DNA from 3 places in the Clostridium saccharoperbutylacetonicum N1-4(HMT) genome. Region 2 is predicted to be linked to each of the others. Evidence: riboswitches for the same ligand, from Rfam matches in the RefSeq annotation. Region 2 holds a riboswitch; each other region holds the start of a gene.

Region 1 (7,655 bases), 1.5 Mb from region 2:
AGATTGGCAGGTCATTCTTTAGGAAGTCAAATGGTTATAAATGGTGGTATGCTTATCAGTAACTTAGTTGATAGTGGAACAATTAGCAGTAATATTTTACCTGATAGAATATGTTTGCTAGATCCATTCTGGTCAAAGGGTGAAAAATCTTATTTAGACAACAAATGGACTGGGGAAGTTAGCCGTAATTATGTCACATCATTAAAAACAAAAGGTGTTGTTTTTGAACAATATAAGTCAAGTAATATAAATGATCTATGGATTGGAGATAGTAATGACGGAATGAAACAGTTAACTGCTTTTATAGATGTTTATCCTGATTATACTGGTCTGATAAACCAAGCTTCTAAACATGGAGCATCAAGAGATTTATATTTTTATTCAATGGGATTTGATGCTCCAGCCGAAATGGTAAATGGAGTTGATACTGGAAATGATGCAGGATATGCGCCTACTAGTACTTCAAGAATACTTGAAATGATGAATTCAAAATATAAGTGGACACAAAATGCTGGAAAATCTACAAATACTCCTGCTGATGATAATTTCAATAAAACTACTAAATAAAAATATTTATAGTAGATCATATTAATTAACCACTACAAAATTGTAGTGGTTAAGATTTTGGGCATCAAATCATTACAAGTTAAATATGAATAGCACTGTTCACATAAGTGCAGTAATGATGCTACATCATAAGAGAATAAGGTGTACAAGTATATAAGTGCAGATAACCTTAAAGGCTTAAATAAAAAGTCTTTTTTTTGTTATCTATTTTAAGCAAAATAGTATAAATATTGATAATAAAACATGTAAAAATTTACTGAAATTCTTAGATATAAAAGAATTTGTATTACGATTATTGTTGGATTATATTGGGATAACAATTAAAATAAATATATAGAATGCGCATTCATTTATTATTGAATATAAGGGAGAGAATGATAAATGAAAAATTATTTTAAAAAGTTTAGTATAATGTTTGTTATGACATTAGTTATTATTGGATTTGGTATCATTCAAAATGGAAGCAGTGCTAATGCAGCCGATATAGGATGGCAAAGATATGAAAAAACATCTTCTTATTTTTTATATGAGGGGAGTTGGTCTTACACTAATGGTTCGGCTTATCTTGATGCATTTACATATAATTCTTCAGCTGACCTTAGATTCAATTTTTATGGAAGCAAGTTGAGATTTTATTCATTAGGGCGTTCTGATCATTCTTTAAATGCTGTAATAAACATAGATGGTATAGATTATCAATTTAAAGAAACAACAAGCTATTCAAATGATTATTCTCTAGATTTTGAGAAAAATGGACTGGAATTAAAGAATCATTCAGTAGTAGTAAAAAAGCTAGATGCTAATAATAGATGTCTATCATTTAGGGCTATAGATATAGATTCAACAGGAAAGATGTTGCCATATGATTATACAACTTTAACAGCTTTAACTAGTGAAACTAGCAATGCTATAACATTGAAGTGGAACACAGCTAATAGTAGTAATGTTACAGGTTATAATATAAAAAGATCAACAACATCAGGTGGAACTTATGAAACAATAGCAACTAGCAGTGATACTAGTTATACAGATACAAATGTACAATTGGGTGTTACTTATTATTATATTATTACACCTATTATCGCTAGTAAAGAAGGAACTAAATCAAATGAAGCTTACGCAATATGTAAATTTAATGAATCAATATCATTAGATAAATCATCAATAAATGTTAATGTAGGTGATACACAACAATTAACAGCAACAACAACTCCAGCAGGAGCACAAGTAACTTGGACATTAGATAATACAGGAGTAGCAACAGTAGATTCAACTGGAAAAGTTACTGGAGTAAAAGAAGGAAGTTGTACAATAACAGCTACAACTGCTAATGGCTTAACTGCAACCTGTGTTGTAACTGTGACTAAAGAAACTAAGTCGATTTCCTTAAATAAGTCAACTACAAGTTTAACAATAGATGATTCAGAAACCTTAATTGCAACAACAACTCCAGCTGGTATAAATGTTAAATGGAGTTCATCTGATACCTCTGTTGCAACAGTAGATTCAAATGGAAAAGTGACAGCTATAGGTTCAGGAACAGCAACAATAACAGCTACAACATTAGATGGAAGCAACTTAAGTGCGTCATGTTTAGTAACTGTAGCACAAAAAGGAAATGATCCAGCACAAGCAGGTTCAGAGTATATAACTAATATTGCTCATGCCAAAGGTGATAATACGAATAATCCTGGCGGAGAGGTTACGATTATATTTCATGGAACAGCTGATACTACATTGAGTGTAGTAAAAACAGCAGATGTAAAAGACGTATGGGTAGGAGATAATTTTACATATACTCTTGTAATCACTAATACTGGGACAAAGACAGCTAAAGCAGTGGTAGTTAATGATCCAGCACCAAATCATATAGATTTTAATGTTAGTGGAGTAACAACTACTCAAGGAACAGTTGATTCAAGTTCGACATCTAAAAATATTATAGTTAACGTTGGAGATATTCCACCTACAGGAACAGTAACAATTAAGATACCAGCAACAGTTATAGCGTAAATTAATTGTTTGAAAAGATAATTAAATATAAAGTTTATAAAAGGTGCTTGCAGGATGTAGGTACCTTTTAGTATTGTTATATAATGGGGAAATATAGTGTGTAAATATATTATTTGTTGATTTTAGGCGAAAAATAGTATAATATTAAATTCATAAGAAAATGTGGAAACAGTGAAAAATTCTCTTTATTTGGGCACTTTGAGAATTTAGAGTTAATAGTGCAACCGACCACTAATTAGTTTAACGCTGATTAGTGGTCTTTATTATTTAAAGCAGAAAGGGGCTATGCTTTATTTAGTTGTATTATGAAAATGATAATAGAAAATTATATCTTTAAATGTTACGGAGAGGAATCTAGGGAGGAATAAATTATGAAATGGTTTGAAAATTTAAAAATTAAGCAAAAGTTGATATCCGCATTTATAGTAGTAGTGCTATTTATAGTGATTGTTGGGGTTATTGGTATTGCAAATATGAGAGCAATAAATTTAAATGCAATTTCTATGCATGATTACAATCTAGAATCTATAAAGCAACTAACTACTATAAGGCAAAATGTAAGTGACATAAGATTTGATGTATTAAAGATTGATGCTCAAAGAAATATGAACAATCAAAATGATGCACTTGAAAAAGAAATTAATAAATTAGAAGATGAAAATAATAGTATTATAACAAATTATGAAAAATCAATATTATCTGATGAAGAAAAACCAACATTCTCACAACTTAAAGATAATTTAAAAACATACAAAAGTACATATGAATTAGTTGTGAAACTTGCAAATGAGAACAATTATACAGAGGCTGATATAAAATATTCACAATTATCATCGATAAGGACAGAAATATATACTAATCTGAGTGATTTAATAAAAATAAATACAAATCAGGCAGATAACTCATATAGTGAAAACAACTTAATGTATAAAAATTCTTTATACAAAATAATTACAATAGCATCTTTAAGTTTGCTAACTGCCATTATATTGGGTATTTTGATATCAGTTTGGATTTCAAAGCAGATAAATAAAGTTTTAAAATTTGCTGAAGCAATTGGAAGAGGGGATTTAACTCAATCAATAAAAATTGATACAAAAGATGAAATTGGAAATCTATCTAAAGCACTGAATAAAGCTAGTAAGAACATAAAAGATTTAGTAAACGAGATAATTAATAGCGCTGGCGATATGAGTGCAACAAGTGAAGAACTGTCAGCAACTGTTGAAGAGGTTTCTTCTAAAATGGAAGTAGTAAATGAATCGGTAGAACAAATATCAAAGGGAGTTCAAGATTTAAGTGCTACTACTGAAGAAGTAAGTGCGTCAACAGAGGAAATAAGTGCCAATACAAATGGGCTTGCAAACAGAGCAGGTGAAGCTGATACAGCTGTAAATGAGATAAAAAAACGAGCAGTTGAAATTAAGGCTAAAGCAACAAAGGATATAGAAGAGAGTAATTTAATTTATATGAAAAATCGCTCTGATATCTTAAAGGCTATTGAGGAAGCAAAAGTAGTTGAAGAAGTTAAAATGATGGCTGATTCTATTGGAGGTATAGCTGAACAAACAAATTTATTAGCTTTAAATGCAGCAATCGAAGCGGCAAGAGCTGGAGAGCAGGGAAGAGGCTTTGCTGTAGTTGCAGATGAAGTAAGAAAGCTTGCAGAGCAATCTTCACAGGCAGTTGTAAATATTCAAAATATGGTTATGCAAGTACAAACAGCAGTAAATAAATTATCACAAAGTGGAGAAAATGTACTTGATTTCATTGATAATAATGTAAAACCTAATTATGAATTTCTTAATAAAACAGGTATGCAATATGGGAAGGATGCTGAATTTGTAGATAACATTATAGGCGAAATTTCAGAAGCATCAGCTAACATGAATGATGTGATTGAACAAATAGCATCTGCGATACAAAATGTATCTGCAACTGCACAAGAATCAGCTGCAAGTTCTGAGGAAATATCAAATAGTGTTAATGAAGTAACTTTTGCTATCAGTGATGTGGCAAAATCTGCGCAAAGCCAGGCAGAACTGGCACAAAAGTTAACGGAGATGGTACAAAAATTTAAAGTATAAAGACTAAATATAACAATGTAATATATAATAGTAAGCAGTAGCAGTTCACAATCCACTTCCTAAAACAAAAGCTTATATCTGCACAGTTGATAAAGATCTTAAAATGACTTTGAAAGAAAAATAAAATTAATTAAAAGATATAGTTCCAGAATTATATTTCTGATATTGATATGACTATAAAGTATCAGATTTTATTAAATTTAAACTATGCCAAAATTTAATAAAAAACTATTAAGCAACGGGGAAATTAACCACAAAATGGCTAGAGTTATCATTAGAGAAATAGTGACGCTCTAGCTATTTTTTATTAATTTTTTAAATTGCTCACTTTTTCTAGGTTACTCAAATACAAGAAGAAAGGAGCAAAAAATATAGAATTAAAACAGGTGAGCTAATATATTCTGCAGATAATAATAATCTTTATTCTATTGATCTAAAAGACATATCAACAAAAAGATTGGGAATAATGAATGGAGAAGACATGAAGATTTTTAATGGAACAATATATTTTATAAATGTAAGTAATAATAGACATCTTTCAAAAATGACGGTAGATCTAACAACTCCAAAGGTAAGTTTCGCTGATTTTTCTGATTATGAAATAAATGAATATTATCCAACTAGCAAAGGGATATTTGCACGAAAGGGTGTTAATGTTGATAATAGTTATATATACTTACCTATATAAGGTATAGTTTATTTTTTACGTATAAGCATATAAAAATCGGCTTTTTATAGCAATGAGTAAGATTAATATGAAATAATTTTAAATATTGGAGGTGGTTTCATGTTTACAAAATTAAAAGGAGGTAATCATATGTGGTTTGCATTTGCAATATTGTCTGCAGTATTTGCAGCGCTTACATCTATATTGGCAAAAATAGGTATTGGTAGTATAAACTCGAATTTAGCAACAGCTATACGGACTGCCGTAGTTTTAGTAATGGCTTGGGGGATAGTTTTTATCACAGGTGTACAAAATCAAGTTTCGAATATAAATCAGAAGAGCTGGATTTTCTTAATTCTATCTGGTATTGCTACAGGATTGTCATGGCTTTGCTACTATAAGGCATTGCAGATTGGAGAGGTTTCAAAGGTTGTTCCTGTGGACAAGTTTAGTATTGTTATTACAATGATACTTGCTTTTGTAGTTTTAAAGGAAACATTAACTGTAAAAACAATTATTGGAGGTATATTCATTACTATCGGAACATTTGTTATGATTTTATAGCAATTGACTTGTTATTTATTTTATTGTGCTTTATGATAGCCTGTGTAATCAAATTAAACTAAAGGACTTAAATAAGACTATGAATTGCAAATCTTATTTAAGTCCTTTTTTATTGTGAAAATAAAATTCAAAATTAGTTTATAAACAGTTTAACTTTGATTTATTTCTATTTAACCTTTCAAATATATACTGTTGAATGTAAGAGAGGAAAAGGGTGTTGGAAAAAATGAAGATAGGACTTTTTACTGAGAGTTACATGAAATTTGATACAGTTAGTGTTAGTAAGTAAAATTTGCAAAATAATATTTAGCTGGAAAAGTTAGATGCTTTTTATAAAAATATATTATAGAGGAGATAGTTAAAATGAATATGGAGATTTTTAAAATAATAAACAATTTAGCAAATAAAAATATAATTTTAGATAAAATAATGATTTTCTTTTCGGAATATGGTCCTTATATATTTATGGCGGCCATTGTAATAGTATTTATTTCAGGACTTAAACAAAAGAATTGTGAAAATAGAAAAATTGCTGTAAGTACGGTTGTTGTAACAGTAATTAATTTAATTATAAACATAATCGTTAGAAGTATATTTCATGTGGATAGACCTTTTGTTCACAATAAGGTGAATTTATTATTGCCTCATGATTCAGCTTCATCCTTCCCAAGTAATCATGCAACAGGAACAATGAGTATAGCATTGGGACTTGAAAAATACAATAAATTACTTAGTAGAATATTAACTATATTATCAATAATTATTGGTTTTTCAAGGGTTTATGTTGGACATCACTATCCTATGGATGTAATAGGTGGATATATAATTGTTTTTGCAGTAAATTATATTTACAATTTGAAATTAAGAAGTAAAGTTGACAATTTATATGAACTAGTCGAGAAAAAAATAGCAGAAAGATTAGGAAAGTTACACAGTAAATTATTTCAACCAAAAAGTTCAAATTAAATTCTAATGTTAATCGAGAAAAGTATAATTTACATAAATTTCATGCAATTTTCATTTTCTTTGAATAGAATAAAAAATGAAAATGAGATGATAGAATAAGGGGCATGAGAATGAAGATATTATTTGCTGAAGACGATATTAGATTAGGTAAACTAATTACTCATATGCTAAAAAAAGAAAGTAAATATCACGCAGAATGGGTCAACAATGGAAATGAAGCCTTGTTCTTGGCTTCTAATTTTCACTATGATTTGATAATATTGGATTGGATGATGCCAGAGATGGATGGAATAACCGTTTGTAGAAAATTACGTGAAAAGGAATATAATGGAGCAATACTAATTTTGACTGCGAAAGATTTTGTATCAGACAAAGTAGAGGGATTGGATGCAGGTGCTGACGATTTTCTTGTGAAGCCTTTTGAATTTGAAGAGTTGTTTGCGCGTATTCGAGCATTGTCAAGAAGAGGCACTCAGCAAATTAAAGCTGATATTATACAATACAAAGATATTTTATTAAATAGAACTACTTTCATATTACAAATAAGGGGAAAAGAAATTCAACTTACACCAACGGAATTTCAACTGTTAGACTTATTAATTATAAATCAAGGCTGCGCATTAACCAGAGAAGTAATCCATGATAGGGTATGGGGATATGAATCTGATGTGAATTATAATACAATAGATGCATTTATACGTATCCTGAGGAAAAAGATTGATGATGCAGGTTATCCGTCTTTGATAAAGAGTATTCGAGGGGTAGGTTATAGGATTGAATAATAAAAAAGA
Region 2 (7,655 bases):
CAAGTGAAAATTAAAGATATGGTTAGTGGAGAGGAAACAATAGTTGGCGCTGAGGATTGATTTTAGGTAAATTTTTAATAACATATTTGAATATTATTATGGTTGCTACATAAAATAAAGCTGAAAGGTGGATTGATAATGAAAAAATTTACTATTTTATTCTTAATATTATTATGTTTATCATTTAATATAATGACTATTTCCCCTCTAGCTCAAACTAGTGGCATTAAAGAAGGCTTATATACAGTATCTGATTTAAAACTTGCACCCAATAGTACTTATGTGATACAAAATCAATCCTCTGCTGATAGTGTCTTTGTACTTGTCTTTAATGAAAATAATGTTGTACAACAATCTTTACGATTGGAGACTAAATCACCAAAATTTAATTTATTTCCTCTTAAATCAGAGTATAAAATACTGATAATTGGTAATGGAGACATATCTATCTCTGAAACATAATTTTAGAGAATGTATTTTATATTTTAATACGATATTTTCCTTTGTAAATATAATTAAAATATTTATCACACACACTAAAGCGGAAGGTGGAAATTATAGTGAAGAATTTTTTTATTTCATTGCTAATTTTATTATTCTTATCATTTAATATTACTTTAATACCTTTAGCTATAGGCAATATCTTTAAGGAAGGCTTATATACACCATCGGATCTTAATTTACCATCAAAACCTAGTTATAATATTCAAAATATTTCTAGTACTGATAATGTCTATGTACTTGTTTTTGATAAAACACATTCTTTATATCAATCTATACGAATGGAACCTAATTCTCCAAAGTATGTGGTATCTTTTGACCCCGACTTCAGAATAGCAGTAATTGGTAAAGGAGAAGTATTTTTCTCTTAAAAGACACTTTTTGAGTGTCTTTTTTATTTTTTCCTTTACCCTAAATTCTGCGAGATATCTATAGAATATACATTCCACATGCGAATCATAAGGACACATTAAAATTAAAGTTTATATAAACATATGTTAAGTTTATACTTATACTTATGTCATTGATTTTCAATCGTATTACTTTTATCTAATCCATTATCTACAAGAATCGCATACAACGTACCATCTGCTTTCATCTCATTAATTTTTTCATTTAGATTATTTAATAATGTGATATCGCTTTTTTTAACTGCTATTCCTACAAGTCCATGTATTTCAGGAGTATAATCACTTAATATCTTTAAATAGAAGCTATTGTTTTTTAAAGAATATTCTACCAAAGCTGAATCAGATACACCTGCATCAATTTCCCCATTATTTATAGCATTCAATAAATTAGTATTATCTTCGAAAAACAGCACATTTTTTACTAAGTTATTTTTCTTCCAATCTTGTATTAAATCCGCAAATTTCGTACCTCTTATAGTTCCAACCACTGCATTTTTCAAATCATCCTTAAAATTAATTTTTGAAGCCTTTGGAACAATAACAACTTCTGATTCCTTATATAGCGGCTGAGTAAATGATACTATCTCTTCACGCTCAGGAGTTATATATATTCCATCTGCTGCCAGATCTATACTATCATCAGTATTTAGTTGGTTTAATAGATCTGCAAATTTTATTTTCTTTTCTTCAATTTTATTAATTCCAAGTCGCTTTGCAATTTCAGCTATGATATCAGCATCAATTCCACTTAGCTTATTTGTTTCAGGATTTATATAAGCAAAAGGCGGGGCATCTGCTGAAACAAAAGTTAGTGTCCCTTTTTCTTTTATTGTTTGTAATCTATCCTTTACTGATGCAATATTGGTTGTTGTAATTTTACTACTATTCGTATCACATCCAATTATTGCAATAAGACCTATAATAACAATTAAAGTGAATATTTTTTTCATAAGTAAAAATCTCCTTAAAACGTGAACTATTTTTTATAGTTATTGTTTGAAATTGAAATATGACTTATTCATGTTTTAAAGAATTTCAAATTTAAAAAAGAATAGTTTTATTGTTGGCTACATATAATCTACGATTTATTTTTGCTACGTCAAATCTACATGTTATACAGAGATTAATTTTAATATAAGATGTATTAAGTTTAGATATAGTAGAGAGCAGTAAACAAACAGTATACCTGTAACCAAAGACATTATTTCTTACTCTTGCATGAATTTTATTTCACTAGCTACATTATATCTGGCATTGGATAGAATATAAATTAATAAGTTTTTTATTAGTTTATAATTCAATATTTCTAAATTTTATCCCAGGCATAAAGCAAGATAAATTCCATTAAAGTAAGTAAAAATAAGGACTTAAGAAGAATTTTTTGAATGTTAGCTAAAATTCATAAAACGGCTGGTAAATTTTTGTGTGGAAGTTGATTCTAAGAGGGATGAATGGTATTATTGATTTTAAGGAATGGCTATTTTGCTATGGATTAACTTCAACATGAGATGTATTTAAATCCGATCCAATGAATAAGATGCAAATCTATATTAAGATTAACTTCAACATTAGATGTATGTAAATCTAACTAGTTAGTACAAGTTATTCTAGTATTACGCAAAAATCACACTATTCATTTTTTAGTTGAATAATGTGATTCTTAAATCAGTTATTAAATTTTATATAATCTATAAATTCAAAGTTCTTGCTGATTCATAGAGCAAGCTGAAATTTCTGTAATTATTCCCTGATGAATTTTACATCTGAAGAAGGAACCTCTACAGTATCAGAAACATATCGCTCAACCTTCATGTGCAGATCATACTTGTTTCTTAAATGTGCAATAGTTGTCATCATTGGTGAAGCATGATGGGCGTCAATTGCATTCTGATCTCTCCAACTATCGATAAGTAAAACTGTTTCAGGATCATTCATCGGAAAGAAATATTCATATTTTTCATTTCCATCTTCGTTACGGATGGCGGCAGCAGTACCGCTGTTTTCCATTTCTTCTGCAAATTTTCTGGCATTTCCGTTTATTCCTGAATAGTATAAATTTACAGTGATACTCACTATATTCACTCCTTCTTCAAGTTATAATGTATATAATAAATTATAACATATTTATAAAATATCCCATTATTCAGTTTTCAAAGAACATATTTTTTATTTATTACATCAAACTGCTAATTTAAGCATATTTTTACCAATATAAGGTTTAGGCACTTCCATTTGAAAAAGCCACAGTGCATTTATACAGCACATAGCTTAAAGTCAGCTGATCATGTGATTTGAGGTAATGAATATATTTTGATTGTTATTTTCAAGGTAAGAAATAAGTTTAACTGAACACTTTATCAATAGTAGAATAAGTGTACATTTGTATATGTAGGTGATATAATATTTATATAGTGAATATTATAATATTTTGTAATATAGTGTCATGGAAAGTTGGAAACGATGATGAGTTCTTTTATTTGGGCACCTTAAGAATTCGGAGTTAGTGGTGCAACCTGCCAACAATTAAGTTATTAATTGTTGGCGGGTTTTTTTATTGAAATTTTAAGTATAAGGATAGGAGATTAAAAAATGAGATGGCTTAATAATTTAAAGGTAGGTAAGAAATTAACATTACTTATAATATGCTCTTTAATAGGGTTATTTGCAGTAGGTATAACTGGATATTACTTTTTACTATCATCTAGTAAAAGTATTGATTCTATGTATAATGAAAGGTTATTATCCAGTGAATGGCTGAGCGAATCTAGAGTTCATGCAAGAGCTATTACAGCTGATATCTATAGACTTATGGTAACAACGGATAATGCAGAAAATGAGAGTTTAATTAAAGATATTGATAATCGTGCTGAACAATTTAATAATTATATGAATCAGTATAAAAATTTAAAGTTGGATTCATTTGAAACAAGTAAGATAAAGGAAATAGAAGATAAATTATCAAAGTATAGAGAAGGTAGGAAAGTTGTTATTAGTTTAGCTAAAGAAAATAAAAATCAAGAAGCGTATGAGTATTATGAAAAAAATGTTGATATATATGTACAAGCTTTCATGAATAGTTTGGTTGAACTTGGTGATCATAATAGACAAATTGCTGAAGAAATAAATAATGCAGATAAATTAAATTTTAAGATTGCAGTAGGAACGTTTTTAATTATAGTTATCACAGCATCAATTTTGATAATTGTATTAGGAGTACTTATAACAAAACGTATTACTAAGAGATTAAATGATTTTGTAATATTTATAGGTGCTTTATCCCAAGGTGATTTTTCATTAAAGATAAAACCAGAGAATCTTAAAGATAAAAGTGAGTTTGGTACAGTATCCAATGCTTTAGATAAGATGACAAATAATATCAGAGAATTAGTTAAGCAATTAGGAGATACATCAAAACAATTAGTATCATCTTCAGAAGAATTAACTGCAAGTGCTGAACAATCAGCAGATGCATCAAATCTTGTTGCTACTGCTGTAACTACTATGGCGAATGGTGCGGATGATCAACTTGCATTTGCTAATAGTACTACTAAAGTAGTTGAAAATATATCTGATAAAATAAATGTAGTATCTGAAAATACAAAATCAGTTTCAACATTAACGGATAATGCTCAAACTTCTGCAAATGCTGGTGAAGAAGCAGTAGAAAAAGCTATTAATCAAATGGAAATAATAGAGAGAAAGACTAATGAAACGTCAACAATTATTAGTGAGCTTGAAGAAAAGTCAGCGAAGATTGGACAAATTATTGATACAATTGAAGGTATCTCAGAACAAACCAACCTACTTGCGTTAAATGCAGCTATAGAATCTGCAAGAGCAGGGGAAGCGGGGAAAGGTTTCAGCGTAGTAGCAGATGAAATTAGAAAATTAGCAGAACAGTCACAAGAAGCCACTAAAGAAATAGCTAAAATTATTAACGATGTTCAAAGCAAAACTAACAGTGCAGTTTCAGTTATGAATGAAAGCTCAAAAGAGGTTGATACAGGAGCAATGGTTGTAAATGTTGCAGGTACAAGTTTCCGTGAAATACTTCAAATGATAAGTGCAATATCTGAACAAATTCACCAAATATCAAAGTCCATCAATGAAATAAGTGTTGGGACTAAAGCATCAGTTACTTCAGTAAATAATATCCAAAACATAAGTATGAAGATAGCAGATGAAACACAAACAATATCAGCAGCAGCAGAAGAACAATTAGCATCTGTTGAGGAAATAGCTTCATCTAGTAAAATTTTATCTCAAATGTCTGAAGATTTAGGAAGTATTATAACTAAATTTAAAATATAATTTATGGTAGCTTGTTTATAATTATTTAGAAATTTAAATTATAAAGTCAAGTGAGGATGTTGTAGAAAACAACATTATTAAAAAATTGAATAGTAAAAATAGAAATTGTTTTAGAAGTCTAGTAGTAATGAATTTGAATTGATTACTACTAGATTTTTTTAATTTAATTTTATTTTAACTAGTATTTTCGTGCCATTTTGATTAATTTAAATATTAGAAGAAGGATTATATCATATTCCACATATAAATGAGCTACATAATAATATGAGGAGTATATATAATGTGTGTGATATTTTGTAAAATATGTTAAGATAAGTGTTGTATAAAATTACAATCTAATGAATAATAGTAATTAAGTGTTAACTAAAGATACTTAATATTTTATGTAGGAGGTTATAGAATGAGTTGTAAAATGTGTGAAAAGCAAAAAAATATTAAAGATGACCCATATTTTATTATGGAACTTGAAACAGGATATGTAATTTTAGGATGGTTCCAGAGGTTCAAGGGTTATACGGTTTTCAATTGTAAAGAGCATGGTCCTGAATTACACAATTTAGAGCATTCTTTTAAAATAAAACATCTTGAAGAAATGTCTATAGTAGCAGAAGCAGTTTCTAATATATTTAAGCCTGATAAGATGAATTATGAACTACTTGGAAATGGATGTTCTCATATTCATTGGCATTTATATCCGAGGGTGAAAGGTGATACTCCTATAGTTAGCTCGGTATATCAATTGTCAAATGAGGAATTGTTTGATGAATCTACAAGACCGAATGAGGAGCAGAGAGAAGAAATGAAAGAAAAGATTAAAAATGAAATTGTACGTCTACTTTCAAGATAAGTATTAATCTACTTATATACATCATACTTAAAATAGTAATAGTGAAAACTATTATAAATGGAATCATACCTATCCCTCCAAGAATCATAATTGTATTAATTATAACACTTATTCAATTTTCAAAGAACATTTTTTAGTGGTTTTATAATTCAATATTTCTAAATTTCATCCCAGCCATAAAACAAGAAAAATTTCATGAAAGTCGGTGAAAATAAGGCATAAAGAAGAACTTTTTGAGTGGTAGCTAAAATTCATAAAACAGCTGGTAAATTTCTATGAAAAAGTTGATTCTAAGCGGAATGGATGGTATTATTGATTTTAAGGAATGGCTATTTTGCTATGGATTAACTTTAACATGAGATGTATTTAAATGAGGAATGATGACAGGCAATGAAGTAAGAGACTGGAGATTAACTTTAACATGAGATGTATTTAAATTAGAGTACAGGATGTGTTGTTTGCATTTTTTGAAAGATTAACTTCAACATTAGATGTATTTAAATCCCAATAGTTAGTACGTCCTATTATTTTGTAATAAAAAATATCACGATATTCATATATTATTCTGAATATTGTGATATTAAAAATTGTTGTTTACAATTTAGTAACTTATTTAATTTATAGTTAATATTCATTCAAATAAGTCTGTAATAGATCTGCTAACTTTCCGATATGTATTCCATCGACAAATGAATGATGTGCTTGTATGGAAAATGGAAGCATCATTTTTCCATCTTTCTCGGAATATTTTCCCCAATCAAATAATGGTGTGGCATTATCCTTTTTACCAGAATTAGTATGTGAAATATGTGTATAAGATATCCATGGTAAAGGTGAAAATTGAAATATATCATTACCTAATGGACCTGTAAAGTACTCCTTTTGGTTTGAAGCTGCCTTAGTGGCCTCAATTACATATTCCTCCAATGTATCTTTCTTCAACATTAACAACTTTAAATAACTCTGTTTCCTTATTCAAATAGGTAAATGCAGTATCTATTCGGTTAAATAGTACAATTTTTTCGTCTACAAAACGATATCTAAATTCTTCAATAGTATTTGCACATTTTGAAACAACATAGATAAGAGACATAGTAAAGGAAAGCTTCTTTTCTTTTGTCTTTTTTAGAAAATTGGTAATATCTAATTCAAAAGTTACGCAAAATGCTGGCTCAATACTATTTCTAAATATCTGACAATGCAATGCTCGCTTCCAATTTTTTTCGTCAATCTCTTTATAAGTATTTGACATACGTTATACCTTCTCTCTTCAAAATATTATTTACTAAATTATAACATATTTACACTACACATTATTCGACCTTCAAATCAACGATGGTATTTAGGATAAATTGTCCAAGTGATATTATACAAATAAGTGATACTTTAAGTCAGGAAGATATCACCTCAATTATCCATTTCTTTTACTTTAACTTGATTATGAATCATTTAATTCTTTAATGGAAAATATAAATAAGAATCATTTTATTTATAGTGTTTACTGTTAATTAATAAAATTTATATCAAGTTAAAGAAAGGGAGATATAAAAGTTTATGAGTATAATATTTAAAATCTATAAGAGGGA
Region 3 (7,655 bases), 2.3 Mb from region 2:
TATGTATATGGTTACAAACGAAAAAGGTGGGGAAAGAAAAAAAGATATTGAATTAAAAAGAATAGAAGAAAATATAAAGCAACATAAGGATATGAAAGTGAAGACTACGATATTAGATGAGAATGAAAATGATAATAATAGTGGAGAAATTGTGATTTTCTTTGATAATACAAATTGGGACAAGTCTTTATCAACAGGAATTGATAATCTTGATAAGCAACATAAGGAAATATTTAAATATGCTAATAAGCTATTTTATGATATGGAGCAGGAAGAGGAAAAAAAAGAAATAATTAAATCTTTAGATTTGTTAGAAGAAAGTTTGCTTAAACACTTTATTGAAGAGGAATCTATTCAAAAGCAAAATCAATATCATAATTATGGATTAGTACATAAAGAGCATGAAGAATTTAAAAATCAAATAAATGATTTGAGAAGAGTTATAGAAAAAGATGAGCTATCAACTACATTTGTAGTAGAAATTCAGCAAGAAATGCTTACATCTTATAGAAGACACGTTATAAATTTAGATAAAGATTTTGGGGAGTTCTTAATGAGAAAAATCAGGAAATAATTTTTAGGTCTAAAATTATTTGTAAGATGAAAAATTAAAGCACTAAATTAAGAAATGCATATATAAAAGATTATTTAGTTAAATAATCTTTTATATACTATTTTCAATTTAGTGTTTTTTTATTATTATATATTAGTTTCAGAAGATATTGACACATTTAGAAAAATGGTGATATTTTTAATGTAGTTACAAGTTAATAGTATAAGCAGTAGCTTAATTTATATAAAGGGGCGTAAAATTATGGCAAAGATAGATGAATTACTAGATACCATTGATATTAAACGTGCATCCGATATTCATATCACATCTGGATTAACTCCTATGGTAAGAATTGATGGCAATCTAGTGAGAGCAAATGAAGAAATTATTTCACATGATGTAGTTGGAGAATATATTGAAGATTTAATGCCAGAAAAATTTGAGGAGTTTCTCGAAAAAGGAGAAATTGATTTTAAATATAATAGGAAAGGAATTTGTAATTTCAGAGTAAATGCGTTTAAATGCAGAGAAAGTTATGCAATATGTATGAGAATTATTAAGGAAAAGATTCCTAAACTTAGTGATATATCAACAGCAGAAGCTTTGAAAGAATTCACGGAATTAAAGGATGGCTTAGTTTTAGTTACTGGACCAACTGGTTCAGGCAAAAGCACAACTTTAGCAGCAATGATAAATGAAATTAACAAGAATAAGGAAAAGCACATAATAACATTAGAAGAACCAATAGAATATATACATGAAACAAATAGGTCAGTGATAAATCAAAGAGACGTTGGAGAAGATACTAAAAGTTATGCGGCTGGTCTTAGGGCAGCACTTAGACAAGATCCAGATGTTATATTAGTTGGAGAAATGAGAGATCCTGAAACTATCGAAATAGCATTAAGAGCAGCACAAACAGGACATTTGGTTTTTTCAACGCTTCATAATATGGGAGCAGCAAATAGTATATATAGGATTATAAATTCCTTTGAAGCTGGTCATCAAAATGAAGTGAAAATTCAATTATCATCCTTGCTTAGAGGAGTTGTTTCACAAGTTTTATTGCCAAATGCATCTGGAATTGGAAGGTCGGCAGCAATGGAAATAATGGTATGTACCTCAAGCATAAAAAACTTAATAAGAGAAGGAAATTTTGAACAAATCAATAGTTTTATTCAAATGGGGTCAAAGTTTGGAATGCAAACAATGGAAATGGATTTAAGAAGATTAGTTAACAATAATATAATTTCAAAAGAAGAATATGATACCTGGATTAGAAATAATAAAATTAATTAATCCTATATATTTAAATTTATGTTAAAGTGTTTTGTGAAAATTTACAAAATACACTTGTAAATTAATAGTAGTATGATATTATTATATTAAAAATAAGATAATTTAATTTGTTTAAGAAGACTATGAATCATGTATTGTAGATGGGCACTTGATACATGAGGAGTTAGTAGTGCAACCGGCCTTAAATTTTTTTAGGGTCGTTTTTCGCGCTTTTTTAAAGAAAAAAATTACAAATTAATCTCTTAAAATACATAAATGAATAAAAATGGAAAGGTTTAAATTGAAATGGATTTTGTGTTGGTTTTGGTTTTAGGTTTGGTCATAGGTAGTTTTCTAAATGTCTGTATTTATAGAATACCGTTGGAACAATCTATTGCTTTTCCACCATCTCATTGTACAAATTGTGACCATAAACTGGAACCGCTTGAGCTTATTCCAATAATAAGTTATATATTTCTTGGCGGAAGATGTAAGTATTGCAAAGCTAAAATTTCTGTAAGATATCCAGTTATTGAAATTGTTAATGGAATTTTATATTTATTAATATATTTAAAATTTGGATTAACAATTATTACTTTAAAATATTGTGTTTTAGCATCTCTTTTAATTGTAATTGGGATGATAGACTTTGATACACAATTTGTGTTTACAAATACGATTATTTTTGGTGGAGTTGTTGGAATTGGATTTGTAATATTACAGGCTATTATAAATAAAAATGGAGTTATAGATTTGCTTTTAGGTGGAATTATCGGTGGAGGAATAATAGGCTTAATAGTATATTTGACAAAAGGAATGGGTGAAGGTGATATTGAAATTGCAGGCATCTGTGGATTATTTTTGGGGATTAAAGGAATTTTGCTTGGATTGTTTTTAGCAGTTATTCTTGGAGGAATAGTCGGAATAATAATTTTGCTACTAGAACTTAAAAAAGCAAAAGATAAAATGGCCTTTGGACCATGTATAGCAATTGGAAGTTTGATTTCTATGTTATTTGGAGTAGAAATATTAACATTATATATGAACTATTTAATGTAAGAGCAAATTATAATAAGCTTTTAACATACTAATGATTGAAAAAGCTTAAGAACAATTTTATACTAATGAAGAATATTGCATGGGAGAATATGAGATAGAAAGGTGCGATATGAGAAATGGCTACAGAGAAAAGAAGATTAGGGAATATACTGGTGAACGCAGGAAAAATTACCAGTTATCAATTACAAGAAGCATTAAAGGCACAAAAGGCTCTGGGTAAAAAGCTTGGAGAAATATTGGTAGATACTAAAATAATCACTGAAGAAGATATAATTGAAGCTATTGAACAACAGACAGGAATTAAAAAGGTTGATTTAAATATAATTAATTTTGATAGAAAAGCAATAACATTAATTCCTGAGAATTTATGTGAAAAATATATATTAATTCCTTTTGGCTTTGATAATAATAAAATAAAAGTTGCGCTTGCAGATCCTTTAAATATATTTGCAATAGATGATGTAGCTATATCTACAGGTTTTGAGATAGAGTCCTTTATAGCAAGGACAGCTGATATTAAAAAATTTATAGGGATATATTATAGTAGTCAGCAGGTTAATAATGCGGCCCTTCAGCTTGAAAAAGAAAGTATAAAATTAAATAGAAATTCTAAAACAAGAGCTGTAGAAGATATAAATGAAGTAAATAGTGCTCCAGCTGTTAAAATGATAGATTATATGTTCAAAAACTCAGTTGAACTTAAGGCATCAGACATACATATAGAGCCTTTTGAATATGAAATAAGAATCAGATATAGAATAGATGGAAAACTTAAAACTGTTAATACTCTTGGAATAGAAAGCTTAGGCCCATTAGTTACAAGAATTAAAATTTTAGCAGGCTTAAATATAGCTGAAAAGAGACTACCTCAAGATGGAAGAATTATGACTAATGTTGATGGTAAAGATATCGATCTTAGAGTTTCAATTTTACCTGTTGTTAATGGAGAAAAAGTAGTTATAAGAGTATTAAATACAGGAGCTTCTGTATTAAGAAAAAGTCAATTGGGTATGAGTGAAGAAAATTTAAAGCGCTTAGAGCGAATAATCTCAAATCCTCATGGAATAATTTTAGTTACTGGACCTACAGGAAGTGGAAAATCTACAACCTTGTATTCAATACTTAAAGAATTAAATGATAGTGATGTAAATATTATTACAGTAGAAGACCCTGTTGAATTCACTATGGATGGAGTAAATCAAGTAAGTGTAAATGAAAAAGCTGGGCTTACTTTTGCAAGTGGACTTAGAAGCATATTAAGACAAGATCCAGATATAATCATGATAGGAGAAATAAGAGATGAAGAAACAGCAGAAATTGCTACTAGAGCTGCTATAACAGGGCATCTAGTTTTAAGTACTCTTCATACAAATGATGCACCTTCATCTATAATTCGACTTGTAGATATGGGAATTAAACCATATTTAGTGTCAACTTCCGTTATGGGAGTAATGGCACAAAGGCTGGTTAGAAGAACCTGCAATAAATGCAAAGAAGCCTATGAAGCAAGTTTATATGAAAAGGAAATATTAGAACAAGATGCAGACAAGCATCTTATGCTTTATAAAGCAAAGGGCTGTGGATATTGCAATGAAACAGGATATATAGGTAGAATTGGTGTTTATGAGATTATGGAAATGACAAGAGAACATAGAGAAGCAATAAATAAAGGTGGAAATTCAGATGTTATTAGAGATATATCAGTAGCAAATGGAATGAAAACCTTAGAAAGTGAATGTAAAGACTTAGTATTAAGTGGAGTCACTACAATGGAAGAACTTTCAACTATTGCTATGATAAAAAAAGCATAATTTAAAGGGGGGATAACATATGGGAAAGTTTAAATATAGAGTTATGAATTCAGAAGGAGAAAAAATAGAAGGACAATATGAAGCTAACTCTAAAGATGAGGTTATAGCCTTTATTTCTAGCAATGGATATTACCCTTTAATGGTGGAAGAAGTAGTACAAAGCGCTAATATTGAACTAAAGTTAAGTAAGAAAGTTAAACTAAAAGATTTATCAGTTTTTTGTAGACAGTTTTATACTATGTTAAATGCGGGAGTTCCAATTTTAACGTGTTTAGATATATTAGCAAATCAAATTGAAAATCAAAAATTAAGAGAAGCAACAAAAGCAGTTAATGAGGAAGTTGAAAAAGGTGGAGTGCTGTCGGAAGCCATGAGAAAGCATAAGGAAGTATTTCCAGAGCTTTTAGTTTCCTTAGTAGCTTCAGGGGAAGCAAGTGGTAGTTTGGAAGCCATAATGCTAAGAATGTCAACTCATTATGAAAAGGAAAATAAAATTAATAATAAAGTCACAAGCGCATTAATTTATCCAATAGTATTAGGTTTTGTTTCAATTGCAGCTGTTGCCTTTATTTTAGTTTATGTAATGCCTACCTTTATAGATATATTTAAACAAAGTGGAACGGAGCTGCCTTGGACTACTAAATTTATTATGGGGATTAGTGAAGGAATTCAAAATTATTGGTTTATTATAATAGCAGTAATATTTATAATTAGCTTTTTCTTAAATATATTTAGAAAAACTGATGAAGGAATTCTATTTTTTAGTAAGCTAAGATTAAAGCTGCCAATTCTTAAAAAGCTTAATCAAATGCTTATTGTATCAAGATTTACAAGAACTTTATCTACTTTGATAGCAAGTGGCCTACCTCTTGTAGAAGCTTTAAATATAGTTTCAACCGTTACAGGAAATAAAGTTGCAGAGAAGGCTCTATTAAGAATAAGAGATAATGTGATGAGAGGCGAAAGCTTATATGCTTCAATGGTTGAAAGTAATATGTTTCCTCCAATGCTTTATTCAATGATAAAAATAGGTGAAGAAACAGGTTCTTTAGATGATATTTTAAATAAGACAGCAGACTTTTATGATGATGAATTAGAAGCAATAATCCAAGCTTCGGTGGCTATGCTTGAACCATTATTAATAGTAATAATGGGACTCTTAATAGGCTTTATGGTGGCATCGATAATGATACCTATGTTTGATAGTTATAATCAAATTTAATTAAAGAGGAATTAGTGCACAATGTGCGAGCCAGAGTGCATTAATATATAAAAAAATAATTACAGGAGGGGTTTAGAATGAACCAATTATCTATAAGAAAAAACAATCTACAAACAAAGAAAAAAAAGAAAGGATTTACATTAATTGAATTAATTATTGTTATTGCAATTATTGGAGTGTTAGCAGCAATAGCATTGCCTAGATTTGGTCAAATAAGAGAAAATTCAAATGTAAGTGCTGATATAGCAACAGCTAAAACCATTCAAACAGCTGTAGCTACAGGGGTAGCTAATGGAACTATTCCGGTTAATAGTACATTAAACGCAGCAGTAGCTGCTGGAAATGATCTTACAGATGTACTTTCAGGAGGAGTTGTGCCAAGACCAAAAGCTGATGGGCATACAGCAGACACATTTCAAGCTATTGTTGATGGAAATGGGGAAGTAGTAGTTAATGTAGTGAATGGAGCTACAACTTTACAAGTACTTCCGCAAGTAGCACATGTAGCTGGAAATCCATATAGTGCTGCAAACTAAAAAATGCTAATGTATTAAAATGGAGAATTGTATTGTGATTCTCCATTTTAAGATAATGTTTATGATTATATGATCTGTTTATGTAATAAGATGGAAATTGATTTTATCCTAAACAATTATTTTAGTTCAAGTTATATATTTTTTGATGTATATATATTAAAAAATGATGTCACATCTATATAGTTATAATTAAATTATATCTGCAAATTTAGGGCAGGGTACATGGGGGAATTATGGAGAATAAAAATAAGGAATTAAATCCTAAGAAGAACAAAAGGAAAATTGATATAAAAGCCATAATGAATATGGATTTGGGTATAGTAAAGCAAAAACTACTTAAAAATTTAAAAAACACAAAACAAACAAATCTTTCCTTGAAAAAGAGAAAAGTCATTGCTTTTGATATGGGGAGTTCAACAATTAAAATAGTTGAAGGTTTATATTATAAAAATAGTTTAACTATTGATAAATATATTAAAATTCCTACACCTAAAGATGCAATTGTAGATGGAGAAATCAAAAAAGAAGTAGAATTACATAAAAAATTAAGTCAAGTATTAAAAGAAAATGGAATCAAAACTAAGGATGCTATTTGTACAACTAATTCATCTTTAATAATAAATAGAGAAATAATGATTCCAAAGGTTGAAGAAGAAGAAATGGAAACTGTAGTTAGATATGAGATTCAACAATATCTACCTATAAATTTAGAAGATTATATATTGCAGGGAACAATTTTAGAAGAATTAGAGGTAGATGGTGTTAAAAAGCTTAATGTTCGTGTTATTGCTTACCCTGAAAAGGTGGCAAGAGGATATTATAATCTGTTGTTAAAATTAGAGTTAAAGCCTTATGCCTTAGATGTAAATTATAATGCTGTAAATAAATTTATTAATTTAATAGGTATAACTAAAGAATATGAAAATAATACAAACGAAGCAGTTGCTTTTATTGATTTGGGAGCAAGTACAATCGATGTTAATATATATAAAAATAATCAATTGGATTTTACTAGAATAATCAAAGATTGTGGTAATGAAATTGATGAAATGTTAAGAGAATCAAATGGTCTTAAAAGTAATGAAGTAGAAAAATTTAAAAATAGCAATATAGATTTAAGTGAAGAATTTGAACCAATAAATATTAAAACAAGAGCAATAGTAGATGAATGGATTGAAAAAATAGAAAAAATTATT

The links. Region 2 has a riboswitch for cyclic di-GMP ahead of CSPA_RS02785 (methyl-accepting chemotaxis protein). Riboswitches for the same ligand answer to the same signal wherever they lie in the genome.
Region 1: another riboswitch for cyclic di-GMP. It lies ahead of CSPA_RS09295 (methyl-accepting chemotaxis protein); the one in region 2 lies ahead of CSPA_RS02785 (methyl-accepting chemotaxis protein).
Region 3: another riboswitch for cyclic di-GMP. It lies ahead of CSPA_RS21615 (prepilin peptidase); the one in region 2 lies ahead of CSPA_RS02785 (methyl-accepting chemotaxis protein).

What each region holds. Positions count from the first base shown of each region.
Region 1 covers NC_020291.1:2,099,358-2,107,012, forward strand. Annotated here, with positions in the region: gene CSPA_RS09285 (Ig domain-containing protein) at 1-567, shown strand, start outside; gene CSPA_RS09290 (Ig-like domain-containing protein) at 949-2,580, shown strand; cyclic di-GMP riboswitch class II at 2,736-2,819, shown strand; gene CSPA_RS09295 (methyl-accepting chemotaxis protein) at 2,952-4,667, shown strand; gene CSPA_RS09300 (hypothetical protein) at 5,149-5,355, shown strand; gene CSPA_RS09305 (EamA family transporter) at 5,485-5,898, shown strand; gene CSPA_RS09310 (phosphatase PAP2 family protein) at 6,262-6,864, shown strand; gene CSPA_RS09315 (response regulator transcription factor) at 6,975-7,646, shown strand; gene CSPA_RS09320 (ATP-binding protein) at 7,639-7,655, shown strand, end outside.
Region 2 covers NC_020291.1:631,772-639,426, forward strand. Annotated here, with positions in the region: gene hisS (histidine--tRNA ligase) at 1-60, shown strand, start outside; gene CSPA_RS02765 (hypothetical protein) at 139-462, shown strand; gene CSPA_RS02770 (hypothetical protein) at 561-872, shown strand; gene CSPA_RS02775 (ABC transporter substrate-binding protein) at 1,022-1,861, opposite strand; gene CSPA_RS02780 (antibiotic biosynthesis monooxygenase family protein) at 2,652-2,984, opposite strand; cyclic di-GMP riboswitch class II at 3,356-3,438, shown strand; gene CSPA_RS02785 (methyl-accepting chemotaxis protein) at 3,501-5,222, shown strand; gene CSPA_RS02790 (HIT family protein) at 5,623-6,069, shown strand; gene CSPA_RS30870 (CatA-like O-acetyltransferase) at 6,694-7,014, opposite strand; gene CSPA_RS30875 (CatA-like O-acetyltransferase) at 6,977-7,321, opposite strand.
Region 3 covers NC_020291.1:4,855,666-4,863,320, reverse strand. Annotated here, with positions in the region: gene CSPA_RS21625 (bacteriohemerythrin) at 2-574, shown strand; gene CSPA_RS21620 (type IV pilus twitching motility protein PilT) at 815-1,852, shown strand; cyclic di-GMP riboswitch class II at 1,959-2,042, shown strand; gene CSPA_RS21615 (prepilin peptidase) at 2,138-2,890, shown strand; gene CSPA_RS21610 (GspE/PulE family protein) at 3,007-4,701, shown strand; gene CSPA_RS21605 (type II secretion system F family protein) at 4,721-5,923, shown strand; gene CSPA_RS21600 (prepilin-type N-terminal cleavage/methylation domain-containing protein) at 6,001-6,459, shown strand; gene pilM (type IV pilus assembly protein PilM) at 6,693-7,655, shown strand, end outside.